DNA from 3 places in the Streptomyces sp. NPDC004284 genome. Region 3 is predicted to be linked to each of the others. Evidence: riboswitches for the same ligand, from Rfam matches in the RefSeq annotation. Region 3 holds a riboswitch; each other region holds the start of a gene.
What was found. A riboswitch is a leader RNA that binds a small molecule or an ion and turns the genes downstream of it on or off. The one in region 3 is predicted to bind cyclic di-AMP.
Positions count from the first base shown of each region.

Region 1: linked by a shared signal. The riboswitch ahead of ACFYUS_RS35935 (transglycosylase SLT domain-containing protein) and the one ahead of ACFYUS_RS16940 (M23 family metallopeptidase) in region 3 are both predicted to bind cyclic di-AMP.
Region 2: linked by a shared signal. The riboswitch ahead of ACFYUS_RS06130 (peptidoglycan DD-metalloendopeptidase family protein) and the one ahead of ACFYUS_RS16940 (M23 family metallopeptidase) in region 3 are both predicted to bind cyclic di-AMP.

Region 1 is NZ_JBIAMJ010000023.1:14,894-19,506, forward strand. Features, by position in the region: gene ACFYUS_RS35925 (phosphocholine-specific phospholipase C) at 1-571, shown strand, start outside; gene ACFYUS_RS35930 (hypothetical protein) at 634-1,260, opposite strand; cyclic di-AMP (ydaO/yuaA leader) riboswitch at 1,613-1,798, shown strand; gene ACFYUS_RS35935 (transglycosylase SLT domain-containing protein) at 1,802-2,650, shown strand; gene ACFYUS_RS35940 (phosphoribosyltransferase family protein) at 2,634-3,938, opposite strand; gene ACFYUS_RS35945 (hypothetical protein) at 4,084-4,613, opposite strand, start outside.
Region 2 is NZ_JBIAMJ010000002.1:209,604-214,216, reverse strand. Features, by position in the region: gene ACFYUS_RS06145 (TetR/AcrR family transcriptional regulator) at 1-693, shown strand, start outside; gene ACFYUS_RS06140 (SIMPL domain-containing protein) at 729-1,502, opposite strand; gene ACFYUS_RS06135 (SGNH/GDSL hydrolase family protein) at 1,654-2,448, opposite strand; gene ACFYUS_RS06130 (peptidoglycan DD-metalloendopeptidase family protein) at 2,601-3,533, opposite strand; cyclic di-AMP (ydaO/yuaA leader) riboswitch at 3,538-3,725, opposite strand; gene ACFYUS_RS06125 (tyrosine-protein phosphatase) at 4,066-4,613, shown strand, end outside.
Region 3 is NZ_JBIAMJ010000005.1:460,915-465,527, forward strand. Features, by position in the region: gene ACFYUS_RS16930 (MFS transporter) at 1-503, shown strand, start outside; gene ACFYUS_RS16935 (PP2C family protein-serine/threonine phosphatase) at 633-1,835, shown strand; cyclic di-AMP (ydaO/yuaA leader) riboswitch at 2,048-2,212, shown strand; gene ACFYUS_RS16940 (M23 family metallopeptidase) at 2,224-3,306, shown strand; gene ACFYUS_RS16945 (PrsW family intramembrane metalloprotease) at 3,314-4,613, opposite strand, start outside.

The sequences.
Region 1 (4,613 bases), on a different contig from region 3:
CCGCTTCGAGTTCGGCGCCGCGGGCAAGATCCTGGCCTGGTTCTCGATGGCGAACCAGGGCGCGGAGGCCAAGCGGTCGGCGCACTTCTCGATCCATCCGCACCAGTACCGGGACACGGCCGCCTGGCAGTACACCGTCGACCCCGGCACCACGGCCTCCGACTACTTCAACATCGGGCTCGGCTCGGGCTCGGGGAAGTACGACATCTCGATGATGGGCCCCAACCGCTTCCTGCGCCGGTTCATCGGGGACGCCTCCAAGGCGGGCAAGGACGTCGAGGTGGCGGCCCGGTTCGCGCCCGAGAGCGGGACGGGCAAGACGGCCCTGTGGTTCAGGATGACGAACAGCTCGTCCGGTCCCGTCACCTTCACGATCCGCTCGAACGCCTACCGCTCGGACGGGCCGTGGACCTACACGGTGCCGGCGAACTCCAGCCGCGAGGACTTCTTCAACGCGGTGGCGTACAACGGCGGCTGGTACGACTTCACGATCCTCGCCGACATCGACGGCACCTGGTCGCGCCGGTACACCGGCCACATCGAGACCGGAGCCGCGAGCGTCAGCGGCTGACCCCCTCCCCTCGCGTGCCGGGTGGCGGCCTTCCGGTCGCCGCCCGGCACGCGGGCACGGCGTCAGCGGCCGGCGTGCGCGGCGCGGCGGACCGTGGCGTCGAGGAGGGCCACCGCGTCGGCGGCCGTACGGCCGGGGGCCCGGTTCCACGGCCCGATCAGCCCCTGCCAGCCCCGCGACCGGAGCTCGGTCATGACCCAGGCGGCCGCCTCGTTCATGGTGTCCGCGCTGCCGTAGCCGAGGCGGTGGGCGGCGAGGAGGGCGCCACAGAGGCACCGGGCGCCACGGGTGTCGCGCAGCTTGTACGGGGCGTTCTGCCAGCCCCACTCCGCCAGCACCAGGCGGGCGTAGCCGAGGTGGACCGAGGGACGCAGGTCGGCCTGCCCGATGCGGCGCCACATGTGCAGCCGGTCCGGCAGGACGGCTCCGAGCCGTCCCGGGATGCGGCGCTCGGCGGGGAGCTCCGGCGGCAGGGCGGCGAGCGCGTCGGCCACGAGCCGGTCCACCGGCACGCTGAGCAGTTCCCGCCAGCCCTCCTCCGCCGGCGGCGACTCCTCGGGGGCCGTCGGCCCCGGCACCGCGGGGGCGGTCCAGTCCGTGACGATCCGCTGCCAGGCGGCGCTCTCGAAGAGGGCGGCCGCCTCGCGGTCGAGGCTGTCGGGGCTGAGCAGGGAGGTGGAGGGCGGCATGAGGTGTCTCCTGAGTCGGTTCCCTCCATCTTTCAAGATAAATGTCTGTTTTGCGACTTTTGACCCTCCCGGCGAGCCACCCGCCCGAACGCCCGATCCCGGGGATTTCCCCCTTATTTACCTACTACGGAATTACACCCCATATTCGGACATTACCGTCCGCGTGACGCGACTCACTCGCCCGCCCCGGGGCCTCTGAGGCACCTCCTCCCACCCCATGCCGCACAAGGAAGTTCGACACCCCCGGCGCGGCATCGATCTTGAATTCCCCGAATTCCGTGATCCATTTCCCCATTCCCGGGGTCCGCTCGTCTTGTTATCCGTCGCATTACTGGCCTACGGTCACCTCCATTCGAGCGGAACGCCCAATCCTGCCGCCGCTCGGTAAACCTCACTTTCACCCGACGGCAGGAGCGGGGGACCCACGAATACGCCGGTCCGGAATCCGGAACGGCTCGGGGTGCAGCCGCGTGCGCGCGGCCGGACATCTCCCGTCCGAACCCGACAGCTCACCTCGCAGGCGCCGGAGAGGAAACCTGTCATGCCTGCTCACGGTAAGCACCGCCGTCCCCGCCTCGGCCACATCTCCCGGGGCCTCGCCCTGGTCGGCACGGGTGGCGCCGCCCTCACCCTGCCGCTGATCGTCCCAGCCGTCGCCAGTGCCGCGCCCGTGGCCGGGGCCCCGGCCGTCGCCGCCCAGTCCGTCGCCGCTCCCGCCGCGCCGATCGTGGTCAAGGCGCCCGCCGCCCCGAGCGCGGTCCACACGTACACCGTCCTGAGTGGTGACTCGCTTTCCCTGATCGCCCACAAGAAGGGAATTCAGGGGGGCTGGAAGAGCCTTTACCGTGCCAACAAGAGCGCCGTGGGTGACAATCCTTCACTCATTCACCCCGGTCTCGAACTGACGATCCGTCGGGATTCCGCGAAGGCCGCCCCCGCGCAGGCGAAGAAGTCCGCCACGACCGAGCGGGCGAGCCGCTCCGAGCACCGGTCGGCCGCCCCCGCCGTCGCCACCGGAACGGGCGCCTCCGCCGCGGCGGCCGTCCCGGCCGTCGCCGCCACGAACTACGCCGACAACCTCGACGGCTGGATCCGGGAGTCGCTGGCCATCATGGGCCAGCAGAACATCCCCGGCACCTACGACGGGATCCTGCGCAACGTCATGCGCGAGTCCTCCGGAAACCCCCGGGCCATCAACCTCTGGGACTCCAACGCCGTCGCCGGCACCCCCTCGAAGGGCCTCCTCCAGGTCATCGAGCCGACCTTCCTCGCCTACCACGTGCCCGGCACGTCCATGGACCTGTTCGACCCGGTCGCCAACATCACCGCCGCCTGCAACTACGCGGCCGACCGCTACGGCTCCATCGACAACGTCAACTCGGCGTACTGATCCCCGCACGCCGGAAGTGCTCGGCGAACCAGGAGGTGGCGAGGGCCGCCACCTCCTCCAGGGCGCCCGGCTCCTCGAAGAGGTGGCCGGCGCCGCCCACGACGGAGAGCCGGTTCTCGCAGCGCAGCAGGGCCAGGGCCCGCCGGTTGAGGTCCAGGACCAGCGCGTCCGCGCCGCCCACCACCAGGAGCGTCGGGGCGCGCACCTGGGCCAGGCGCTCGGCCGCGAGGTCCGGCCGGCCGCCGCGCGAGACGACGGCGCCCACCGGGGACGCGGGATCGCCCGCCGCCCACAGCGCGGCGGCCGCGCCCGTGCTCGCGCCGAAGTACCCGAGCGGGAGCCCGGTGCTCTCGGGCCGCCCGGCCAGCCACTCCGTGGCCCCGGCGAGCCGCCCGGCGAGCAGCGGGGTGTCGAAGACATGGGCCCGGTCGGTCGCCTCCGCCTCGGTCAGCAGGTCGAAGAGCAGCGTCCCCAGGCCCGCCCGGTTGAGCGCCGCGGCGACCGCCCGGTTCCGCGGACTGTGGCGGCTGCTGCCGCTGCCGTGCGCGAACAGGACGATCCCGCGCGCGTCCTCGGGCACCGCGAGGCGTCCGCCGAGGGTGACCTCGTCGACCGGGATCCGGACGTCCGTGTCCCGCACGACGGGGACCCGCGCGGCCCTGTTCCGGTCCAGGCAGGCGATGACCTCGGCGTCCGGGGTCTGCGAGAAGTCCCGGTAGAACTGCCCGATCGCGAAGAAGAGTTCCGGCGCGTGCACGCTGACGGTCTCGTCGGCCTCGCCGCCGAGGCGGGCCGTCCAGCCCTTCGGCGCCACCGGAACCGCGAGCACGATCCGTGCGGCGCCCCGGGCGCGGACCACCCGGCAGGCCGCCAGCGCCGTGGCGCCCGTGGCCAGCCCGTCGTCGACCACGACGACCGTCCGCCCGTCCAGCGGCACGGGCGTCCGGCTGCCCCGGTAGCGGAGGGCGCGCTGGTCGAGCTCGGTGTGCTCCCTCTCCTCCACGGCGGCGAGGTCGCGGTCGCTCACGCGGGTCTCCCGGAGCACCCGCTCGTTGAGCACCCGCACGCCGCCCTCCCCGAGCGCCCCCATCGCCAGCTCCGGCTGATAGGGCACTCCCAGCTTCCGTACGAGACAGATGTCGAGCGGCGCGTCGAGGGCGTCGGCGACCTCCGCCGCCACCGGCACGCCACCCCGTGGGAGCCCGAGGACCACGACGTCATGGCCCTTGAGGTGGTCGAGCCGGGCGGCGAGCTGCCGCCCCGCGTCACTGCGATCGCTGAAGAACATGGTCCGCCGCCCTTCCGTCCACGCGGCCCGGGCGCGGGGAGGGACGCCGTGTCCCGTTCCCTGCCCGTCCCTCCAGGGTAGACGCGACGGGCGGGTCGACGGGGAGGGCTCGATCAGCGGGTGCTCCGGGAGGACCGGGGCCCGGTCAGCGGGACTGCAGGGCGTCGAGGGCCACGGTCTGGGCCAGGGCGAGCCGCCGGTCGAGCTCCGGGTCGGCTATGTCGAGCACGTACCGGTCCCGTATCCCGAACAGCTTGTCGACCGACAGGACGGAGCGCCCTCCCTCGGTGAAGTCGAAGTGGTACGGCACGACGAACGGGAGCAGGTCCGTGAAGGGCAGGAACTCCCAGGCGCGCCGCAGCAGCGCCACCACTTCGTTCCGCTCCTGCCCGGTGGCCTCCCGCCCCTCGCCCTCCCGGCTCAGGTGCCAGGTGCTGCGCAGCAGGGACGCGCCGAAGTCCTTCCGGAAGCTGCCCAGTCGGGTGCCCGAGGCGCCGAACACGTCGTACGTCGCACCGAGGTCGATGACCTGGCGGGCCTTGAAGGTGAAGAGGACCTGGCGCTTGGACTCGTCGGTGTAGAAGGTGACGTGCTCCTTGAGCGCCATCCTCTTCTGGTGGGCGAAGGCGACGAGTTCGTCCTCCTTGCCGTCCGGGCCGATGGTGTGCACCAGGT
Region 2 (4,613 bases), on a different contig from region 3:
GCCGAGCGACGGGACGAACTCCTGAGGGCCGCCGTCGAGCAGATCGAGGCCCGTGGCGTCGCCGCCGTCCGGATCGCCGACGTGGCCGCCGCGCTCGACGTGAGCAACGCACTCGTGCTCTACCACTTCTCGTCCAAGGAGCAGCTGGTCGCCGCGGCCTTCGCCCACGCGGCCGAGGGCGACCTCGCCCAGCTGCGCCGGCTGCTCGGACGGCGCTCCACCGCCGTCCGACGGCTGCGGGCCGCCGTGCGCTGGTACGCCCCGACCGGGCAGGCCAAGGGCTGGCGGCTGTGGATCGAGGGCTGGGCGGCCTCACTGCGCGACCCCGAGCTGCGCCGGGTCGCCGCCTCCCTCGACCGGGAGTGGAAGGCGGCGCTGACCCGGGTCATCGAGGAGGGCGTCGCCGCCGGGGAGTTCCGCTGCCCGGATCCGGCCGGGGCCGCCTGGCGGCTCACCGCCCTCCTCGACGGCCTCGCCGTCCAGACGACGGCCTACGCAGGCCCCCTCGCCCGCACCACGATGCTCCGGTGGGCGGACGCCGCCCTCGCCCGGGAACTCGACCTGCCGACGCCGGACCCGGCCGCGCCGAAGGAGCCGGGGAGCCCGGAAAGCCCTGACAGCCCGGACGGGCCTGACGGGCCGGACGGGCCGGACGGGCCGGACGGGCCGGACGGGCCGGACGGGCCGCCGTAGCCGACCAGGGCAGGGCCGGTGCACCCGCCCGCCCGTCAGATCAGCTCGTACACCGCCGAGACCGTGACCTGCTCCTCGATCTCGCCGGGCGCCAGCGGTACGCCCGGTTCGTCCGCGGAGACGGGGGTCGTGCCGAGGCCGGGGCGGACGGACTCGCCCTCGCTCAGCGAGACCAGCCGGCCGAGCCGGTGGCCGCTGAGCCGGGCGTGCTGCGAGGCCTTGTCGTACGCGTCCCGGTAGGCGGCCTCGCGGGCCTTCGCCCGCAGCGCCGACGGGTCGGCGACGTCGAAGACGACCCCGTTGATCCGGCCCGTGCTCCCGGTGGCGTCGTTGACGGCCCCGATGACCTGGCCGGTCCTGTCGATGTCGCGGACCTTCACGGAGAACGACTGCCCCGCCTGATAGCCCGTCACCTTGCTCTCCCCGTCCTTGGTCTGGGTGTAGACCGGGGACAGCGAGAGGCTGTCGGTGCGGATGTCCCGGTCGGCGATCCCCTGTCTGTGGAGCACGCCGAGCAGTGCCTCGGCCCCGGTGCTCTGCGCCGCCATCGCCTCCTTCGCCGTCGGGCGGGTGGCCTCGACCCCGGCGGACAGGATCGCCAGGTCGGGCGCGGCGGCCGCCCGGCCGTTGCCCGTGACGGTGACCGTGGCCGTGGCCGGTTCGGCGTCCCGGGCGGAGGTGCGGAGGGCCGCCCGCTCGGGCGCGGCGGCCAGGGCGGGGGCCGCGGGGCCGGCGAGGAGGCCGCCGAGCACGGCGGTGGCGGCGAGCAGACGGGCGGTGCGGGCGGCGCTGGGCCGGCGGATCGTCACGGGCGGTCCCTTCGGGGGGTGGGTGCCGGGGCTCCGGCGGGCACATCCCAGCACCCGGCGCCGCCGCCTCCCGCGCGCCACTCCTGACCGCCGGCCCCCTTCACCTCTCCGCACCAACCGGGACCGCCCGCCCTCGCCGGTCCGCCCGGTGCTACAGGGGCATGAGGTCGGGGCGCTTCGCCTCGACGTGGTCGCCCGAGCTCTCGCCGCGCAGCCGGCGCCCGATCCAGGGCACCAGGTACTCCCTGGCCCAGTGGATGTCGTCGCGGCGGACCTCCAGCGTGCCGCGCGGCGGTTCCGGCGGCCAGGGCTGGTCCGGGTCGGCGGGCACCTCCATGCCGAGGACCTGGGCGGCGCGCAGGGCGACGCGGGTGTGGCCCTCGGGCGAGAGGTGCAGCCGGTCGTCGTCCCAGGCGCGCCGGTCCTGCACGGACTTCAGCGACCACAGGTCGAGGACCGGGCAGCCGTAGCGGTCCGCGATGGCCCGGACGTGCCCGTTGTACGTGGCGATCTTGCCGCGCAGGTGCTTGAGGAGGATCACGTCGCGGGTGTCGAAGCCGGTGGTCACCATGACGGTGCCGACGGCGGAGGTCAGTTCGGCGACGGCGCGCTCGAAGCGCTCGGCCACGTCGTCCGGGTCCGTGCCGGGGCGGATGATGTCGTTGCCGCCCGCGCAGAAGGTCACCAGGTCGGGGGCGAGTTCCTTCGCCCGGGGGACCTGTTCCGCCACGATCTGGTCGAGGAGGCGCCCCCGTACGGCGAGATTGGCGTACCGGAAGGCGTCGTGCTCCGGCAGCTGGTCGGCGAGCAGGACCGCGAAGCGGTCCGCCCAGCCGACGTACGTCCCGTCGGGCCCGGGGTCTCCGACGCCCTCGGTGAAGCTGTCACCGATCGCCGCGTACGACCCGAATGCGCTCTTGTCTGTTGATCTCGAATCGTCTGCCACGGGAGCACATCCTTCCCTTTCGGATGTGACCTACGCGACCGTAAGGAGGGGTTGACGCAGGGTGACATATGCCACCGATAAAGATTCCACCAAGCCGGAATACGCCGGAGGCCCGGCACGTGCGTGCCGGGCCCCCTGGAGCTGACGTCGCGTCAGATGCTCACGCCGTGCGACCGCAGGGCGGCCAGCGGGTCGATGTCGGAGCCGTACTCCGGCCCGGTGCGCATCTCGAAGTGCAGGTGCGGGCCGGTGACGTTGCCGGTCGCGCCGGAGAGGCCGATCTGCTGGCCGCCGGTGACGGTCTGGCCGGCGGAGACGGAGATCGAGGACAGGTGGGCGTACTGCGAGAAGGTGCCGTCGGCGTGCTGGATGACGACCTGGTTGCCGTACGCGCCGCCGTCGCCGGCGGAGTAGACGGTGCCGGGGCCGACCGCGTGGACGGTGGTGCCGGTGGAGGCGATGAAGTCGACACCGGTGTGGTAGCCGGAGGACCACATGGAACCGGCCTGGTGGTACGGGGTCGACATGGCGGCGCCGGCGATCGGGGCGACCCAGCCGGAGGAGGAGGTCGTCCCGGCCGAGGAGGAGGTCGCCGAAGAGGAGGAGGCGGTGGTCGCGGCGGCGGCCGGGGCCGAGGTGCGCTCGCTGCCGCGCGAGGCACGCTGGGCGTCGCCGTTCTCGCCGGAGCTCCAGGTGCTCCGGTGCGCGGCCTCGGCGGTGCTCTTCGCGCCGAGGGTGAGCTTCATGCCGGGCAGGATCAGCGAGGGGTCCTCGCCGATGACCTGGCGGTTGTCCTCGTACAGCTTCTTCCAGCCGCCGGCGAGGTGGCGCTCGGAGGCGATCTTCGACAGGTAGTCGCCCCGGACGACGGAGTACGTCTTCGGAGCGGCCTTCACCGGGGCGGCGGGCGCGGCCTTCACCGGGGCGACGACGGGAGCGGCGGCCGGGGCGGCCTGCTCGGCGGCGTGGGCGCCGGTGGCTCCGAGGAGCGGGAGGGCGACGACGGCGCCGCCGGTGCCGGCGGCGGCGAGGCCGCGGGTCAGGCGACTGGACTTGGTACGGCGGTGCTTACCCTTCGCGGGCATGGCGAATTCCTCTCCGGCGCCTGCGAGGTGAGCTGTCGGGTTCGGACTGGAGATGTCCGGCCGCGTTCTCGCGCGACTTCACCCCGAGCCGTCCTTCATCGAGGGATCGGCGTACTACCTGGGTCCCCCGCTCCTGCCTTCTACGGGTGAGTGTGGATTCCGGTCGGTGGCAGGATTCGGCGGTCCGTCCGGATTGAGCGCGACGCTAGACGAGAGAAGTCGGGGCGAACAAGCCGCAGTTTTCAAGCGCTTCGGGATCCGGTGAAATCCGGCCGGAATTCCGGTCACCCTCCGTGGATGACGAATCCTCGATCTCCTTTTCCCGGGGGGTATTTGGAAAAGACGATCAGGCACGGTCCGTCACGGTTATGACGCTGCTCACGCGCCGATCCCCATCCCCCCTGCAACCGGGGCGGGTTATGCCGAACCAGTCAATACGGACAGATCACCCATTCCTGTCCCGGGGGGTGCGGGTCCGGGGCCCCGGCCGAGATGATTGCCCCAGGAACCGATCTACAGAACAGGAGCAGCCGTGACGCAGCAGCTGCCGCAGGTCCCGCCCGCCGAAGCCGCCGAGCCCGAGCTGACGGAGGTCCGCAACTTCCGGGACGTGGGCGGCCTGCCGACGACGGACGGGCGCGCCGTCCGCCCCGGCCGCCTCTTCCGCAGCGGCCACCTCGCCCACGCGACGGAGGACGACGCCGCCTTCCTGGCCTCGCTGGGGCTGCACACCGTCTTCGACTTCCGCAACGAGTCGGACCGGAGGCTCGAGGGTCCGGACGTCGAGCTGCCCGGCGTGCGGAACGTGAACATACCGCTCAACGACCCGGCCGACGGCAAGGAGTTCTGGAAGCTGGTGCGCGACGGCGAGACCGCGCAGCTGCGGGAGGTCCTCGGCGACGGCAAGGCGGCCGCCAGGATGTCCGACTCGTACCGGAAGATGGTGGTCGAGCGGACCGAGGAGCACGGCCGGATCCTCCACGCCATGGCGGAGGAGAGCCTCCCGGCCCTCATGCACTGCGCCGCGGGCAAGGACCGGGCCGGGCTCGCCATCGCGATCACCCTGCTCGCGCTCGGCGT
Region 3 (4,613 bases):
ATCTGGCGCTGCCGCTCGCGGCCGGCGGGACGGGACGGACGACCGCGCTGTTCGCCGTCTCGGCGCTCGTCGCGCTCGCCGGACAGCTGCGGATCACGGCCTGGTGCCGGCGCCGCCTCAGCCGGGAGCGGTGTCTCGTCCTCGGGCTCGCCCTGATGGGCGGGGCCTTCCTGGTCCCCGCCGCCCTGGGGCGCGGCCTGGCGGCGCTGCTGCTGTGCGCGGCGGTCCTGGCCGTGGCGAACGCGGTGCTCTACCCGTACGAGATGGACACCGTCGTCGCCCTGTCCCGGGGGCGTTGGGTGGCCACCCACTACGGGCTCTACAACACCGTGTGCGGGGTCGGCATCACCCTCGGGAACCTGGGGACGGGCGCGCTCCTCGACGTCACCGGCTGGTCGGCGGCGCCCTGGCTCGTGCTGTGCGCGGTGGGCCTGGTGTGCGCGGCGGCGATGGCGCTGCTCGCCCGGGGCGGCCGGCTGGCGGAGGGGGTGACCGGGGGCTGACCCCGTACGGGGCCGGCCGACCCCGTACGCCAGTCGGCCCCGTGGGAGTCGCCGCCCCGGGCGGCGGCGGCCACCCTGGGAGGGCGCGGTGCGGACCGCGGCCGGGCGGACCGGGCAGGGAGGGCACAGGTGGGGCCAGGAGCGGCGGGCGGCGGGCGGCGGGGCGGGGAACGCCCCGAGTACGGCGGCGCCCGCCGCTTCATCCGCGCCCTCCCCCCGCTGATCATCGCGGGCGGTGTCGTCTTCGACGTGGCGACCCCGCCCGCGTACACGGCGGCGCCGCTCTTCTCCGCCGCCCCGCTGGTCGCGGCGCCCTTCTCCTCCCTGCTCACGACCCTGCTCACCGGGATCGCCGCCGTCCTCGCCTCGATCGGGCTGCACTCCTACAACGGCACCGTCGACGAGATCGCGTCCCTCACCGAGACCCTGACCGTCCTCACGGTCTCCGCGCTCGCCCTCCTCATCAACCAGGTCGTGCGCCGCAGCGGCGAGCGGCTCGCCTCGGCGCGGGTCATCGCGGAGGCCGCGCAGAAGGCGGTGCTGCCGACGCCGGCCGAGCGGATCGGCGGGCTGCAGTGCGCGGCGCGGTACGAGGCGGCGCAGGCCGACGCGTTCATCGGCGGCGACCTGTTCGCCGTCCAGGACACCCCGCACGGGGTGCGGCTCGTGGTCGGGGACGTCCGGGGCAAGGGGATGGAGGCGGTCGAGGCCGTCGCCGTCGTCACCGGCGCCTTCCGGGAGGCGGCCGAGACGGAACGGAGCCTGGAGGGCGTGGCACGGCGCCTGGAGCGGGCGCTGGCCCGGGAGGGCACCCGCCGGGACGACCTCGACTCCTTCGAGGGGTTCACCACCGCCGTCCTGGCCGAGATCCCGCGCGGCGACGGCGGCGGGACCTTCGACGGCTTCGTACGGGTCGTCAACCGCGGGCACCCGCCGCCGCTGATGCTGTACGGGGACGGGCGCCTGGACCTGCTGGAGCCGGGCCAGGCGGCGCTGCCGCTCGGGATGGGCGAACTGGCGGAGTGGCCGGACCGGGTCGAGGCGTGGCCGCTCCCGCCGGGCGCGACGCTGCTCTTCTACACGGACGGCCTCTCGGAGGCGCGGGACGCGCGGGGCGTCTTCTACGATCCGGCGGCGCGCCTCGCCGGGCGGATCTTCCCGGGGCCCGAGGAGCTGCTCGACGCGCTCGTGGACGACGTACGGCTCCACACGGGCGGCGGGTCGACGGACGACATGGCGCTGCTCGCCGTGAGCCGCCCGGCGACGGGGCAGCCGGAGCGGCGCCGGACGATGCCGGTGGTGCCGCCGGGCGGGCCCGGTCACCGGCCGTAGTCGAGGGGTGTCACTGCGATAACAATTGACACAACGTCAGATCGCGGGGGTTTCGCGGAATCCCCCGAAGGCCTTGCTGAAGGGGGGTCAACTCGGGCGATAGCCCCATAATTCAATGAACGATCAAGGAGGACGGCTTGGAATCGGGACCCCCTGTCTATTAACGTTCGATAACGCAGCGCGGTCGTCCCAGCCGTCGCAAGAGGCGGCACCGTGCGCACGCGCCGAATCCTGAAAAGGAACCGGGGAACCACCACTTGGGGTGAATCGGGCCCCTTCGCACCCGTGCGAACCACGCACGCGGGCGGCCGAGCCCGTAGGAGACCTTCCCGCTCCGAACCCGTCAGCTAACCCGGTAGGCGAGACGGAAGGAAAGGAGCGCGCCCCCGTGGCGTCCAACACCCCCGCATCCGAAGCCCCCTTCGACGCCTTCGGTGGTGGTGCGGCTCCCTCCGCCCCGGACACCGAGTGGAACCCCACCGAGGGCTCCCTGCGCTCCGAGAGCCGCTCCGGCGGCCGGCACCGGGTCGTCAAGCAGCGCTCCAACTTCGCCCGCTCCTCCACCGTCCTCGGCGTCGGCGTGATCGCCGCCGTCGGCGCGGGCGGCCTCGCCACCGCGCAGGAGAAGCCCCCGGTGGCGATATCCCTGCCGGACCTCCCGGACCTGAACCTGCCGGACGCCCACGACATCCCCGGCGTCGGCGACCTCCTTCCCGCGGAGGAGAGCGCGCCCGCCGCCCAGGCCGAGGCGAACCCGCTCACCTCCGCCACCTACACCACCACGGCCGAGGAGCAGACCTCCGCCCCCGCCGCGGGCGAGGCCCTGCGCGCCCGCATCCTCCAGCAGGCCGAGCAGCAGCAGGCCTCCGCCGACGCCGCCGAGAAGGCAGCCGTCGAGAAGGCCGCGGCCGAGAAGGCCGCCGCGGAGGCCGCGGCCAAGGAAGCCGCCGCGGAGAAGGCGGCCGCCGAGGCGAAGGCCAAGGCGGAGGCGGAGGCGAAGGCCAAGGCGGAAGCGGAGGCCAAGGCGAAGGCCGAGGCCGCCGAGGCCGAGCGCCTCGCCAAGCTCGCCGCCGAGTACGCGCTGCCGGTCTCCTCGTACACCCTCACCGCCAGCTACATGCAGTCCGGCTCGATGTGGTCCTCCGGCTACCACACCGGCCTCGACTTCGCCGCCCCCACGGGCACCCCGCTCAAGGCGGTCCACGGCGCCACCGTCAAGTCGGCGGGCTGGTCCGGCTCCTACGGCTACCGCATCGTCCTGGAGCTGGAGGACGGCACCGAGGTCTGGTACTGCCACCTCTCGTCCATGCTGGTCAGCGCCGGCCAGACCGTCGGCACCGGCGAGACCATCGGCCGCGTCGGCGCCACCGGCAACGTCACCGGCGCCCACCTCCACATGGAGGTCCACACGCCCGGCGGCGACGGCATCGACCCGGCGGCCTGGCTCCGCTCCAAGGGCCTGAACCCCTGAGCAGCTCCTAACTCCGGTACGGGTTGTAGCCGTCGTAGTCCAGGTACTGCGGCGGCGCCCAGACCCGGCCCGTCGCCCGCGCCGCGTACGTGAGCGCGGGGGAGGCGACCTCGCGGCGCTGCCACAGGTGGTGCAGCAGCTCCTGCTCCCGCGCCGGGAAATCGGGTCCCGCCGTGCCGCGCCGGGCCCGGTCCCGCAGGAACGCCAGGGTCGTCGCGAAGGACTCGTACTCGCCGACCGCCCGCGCGGCCGGCGCCCCGTACGTCCGGGCGGCGAACGCCCGGGCCATCTTCCGGGCCCGCATCGACGACAGCGCGAGCGGCTCCGTGGGGGCGAGCCAGCCGGCCGCCGCGTACGCCGGGAGCTCCCCGGATATCGTGCGCAGCTCGCGCTGCCGGCTCCACACCGCCAGCCAGGTCAGCAGACCGAAGGCCGGGACCATGAGCGCCCCGTACACCGCGTAGAAGGCCAGCGGGCCGCCGAAGGTGGCCGAGCCGTTCCACGCGGAGTGCAGGCTCATCGCGAGCAGCAGCCCGGCCGGCGGCAGCAGCACCCGGCGCAGCCGCTTCCCGGGCGGCGCGAGGGCGGCGAGACCGAAGCCGATGCCGGTGAGCACGGTGAACAGCGGATGCGCGAACGGCGACATCACGACCCGCACGAAGAAGGTCGCGGCGGTCACCGAGCCCAGGCCGGTCGAGCCGAACTCCTGGTCCTCGCCGAAGGCGTTGCCGAGGTAGAGGATGTTCTCGGTGAAGGCGAAGCCGGTCGCGGTGAAACCGGCGACCACGACGCCGTCGACGAGACCGCCGAAGTCCTTCCTGCGGAAGAGGAACAGCAGCAGGATCGCGGCCGCCTTCGCGCTCTCCTCCACCACCGGGGCGACGACGGTGGCCCCGAGGGTGTCGGCCGAGTCCGGATCGGCCGTGGCCGTGGCGATCCAGCGGACCGCGAAGGAGTTCGCCAGGATCGCGACGAGCGCGGCGGCGAAGGCACCCCAGGCGAACGCGAACAGCAGGTTCTTCCAGGGACCCGGCTCGACCCGGTCGAGCCAGCGGAACGCCGCCATGAGCAGCGGTACGGGAAACACCGCGAGGCCCAGACCGACGAGGAAGCCCTGCGTGCCGGTCTGCTCGCGGACCAGCGCCAGGATGACCAGGGCACAGAGCGCGAGCAGCGTGACGACGGTGATCGCCCGGACCACCCGGCTGCGCCAGAAGGCCCGCCGGGGCCGGTAGCGCCACTGGGTTCGGTCGGCGACGGCGGGGAAGGCCGGCTCCTCGGTGTCCCGGTGCGGGACGGCGGCTGGG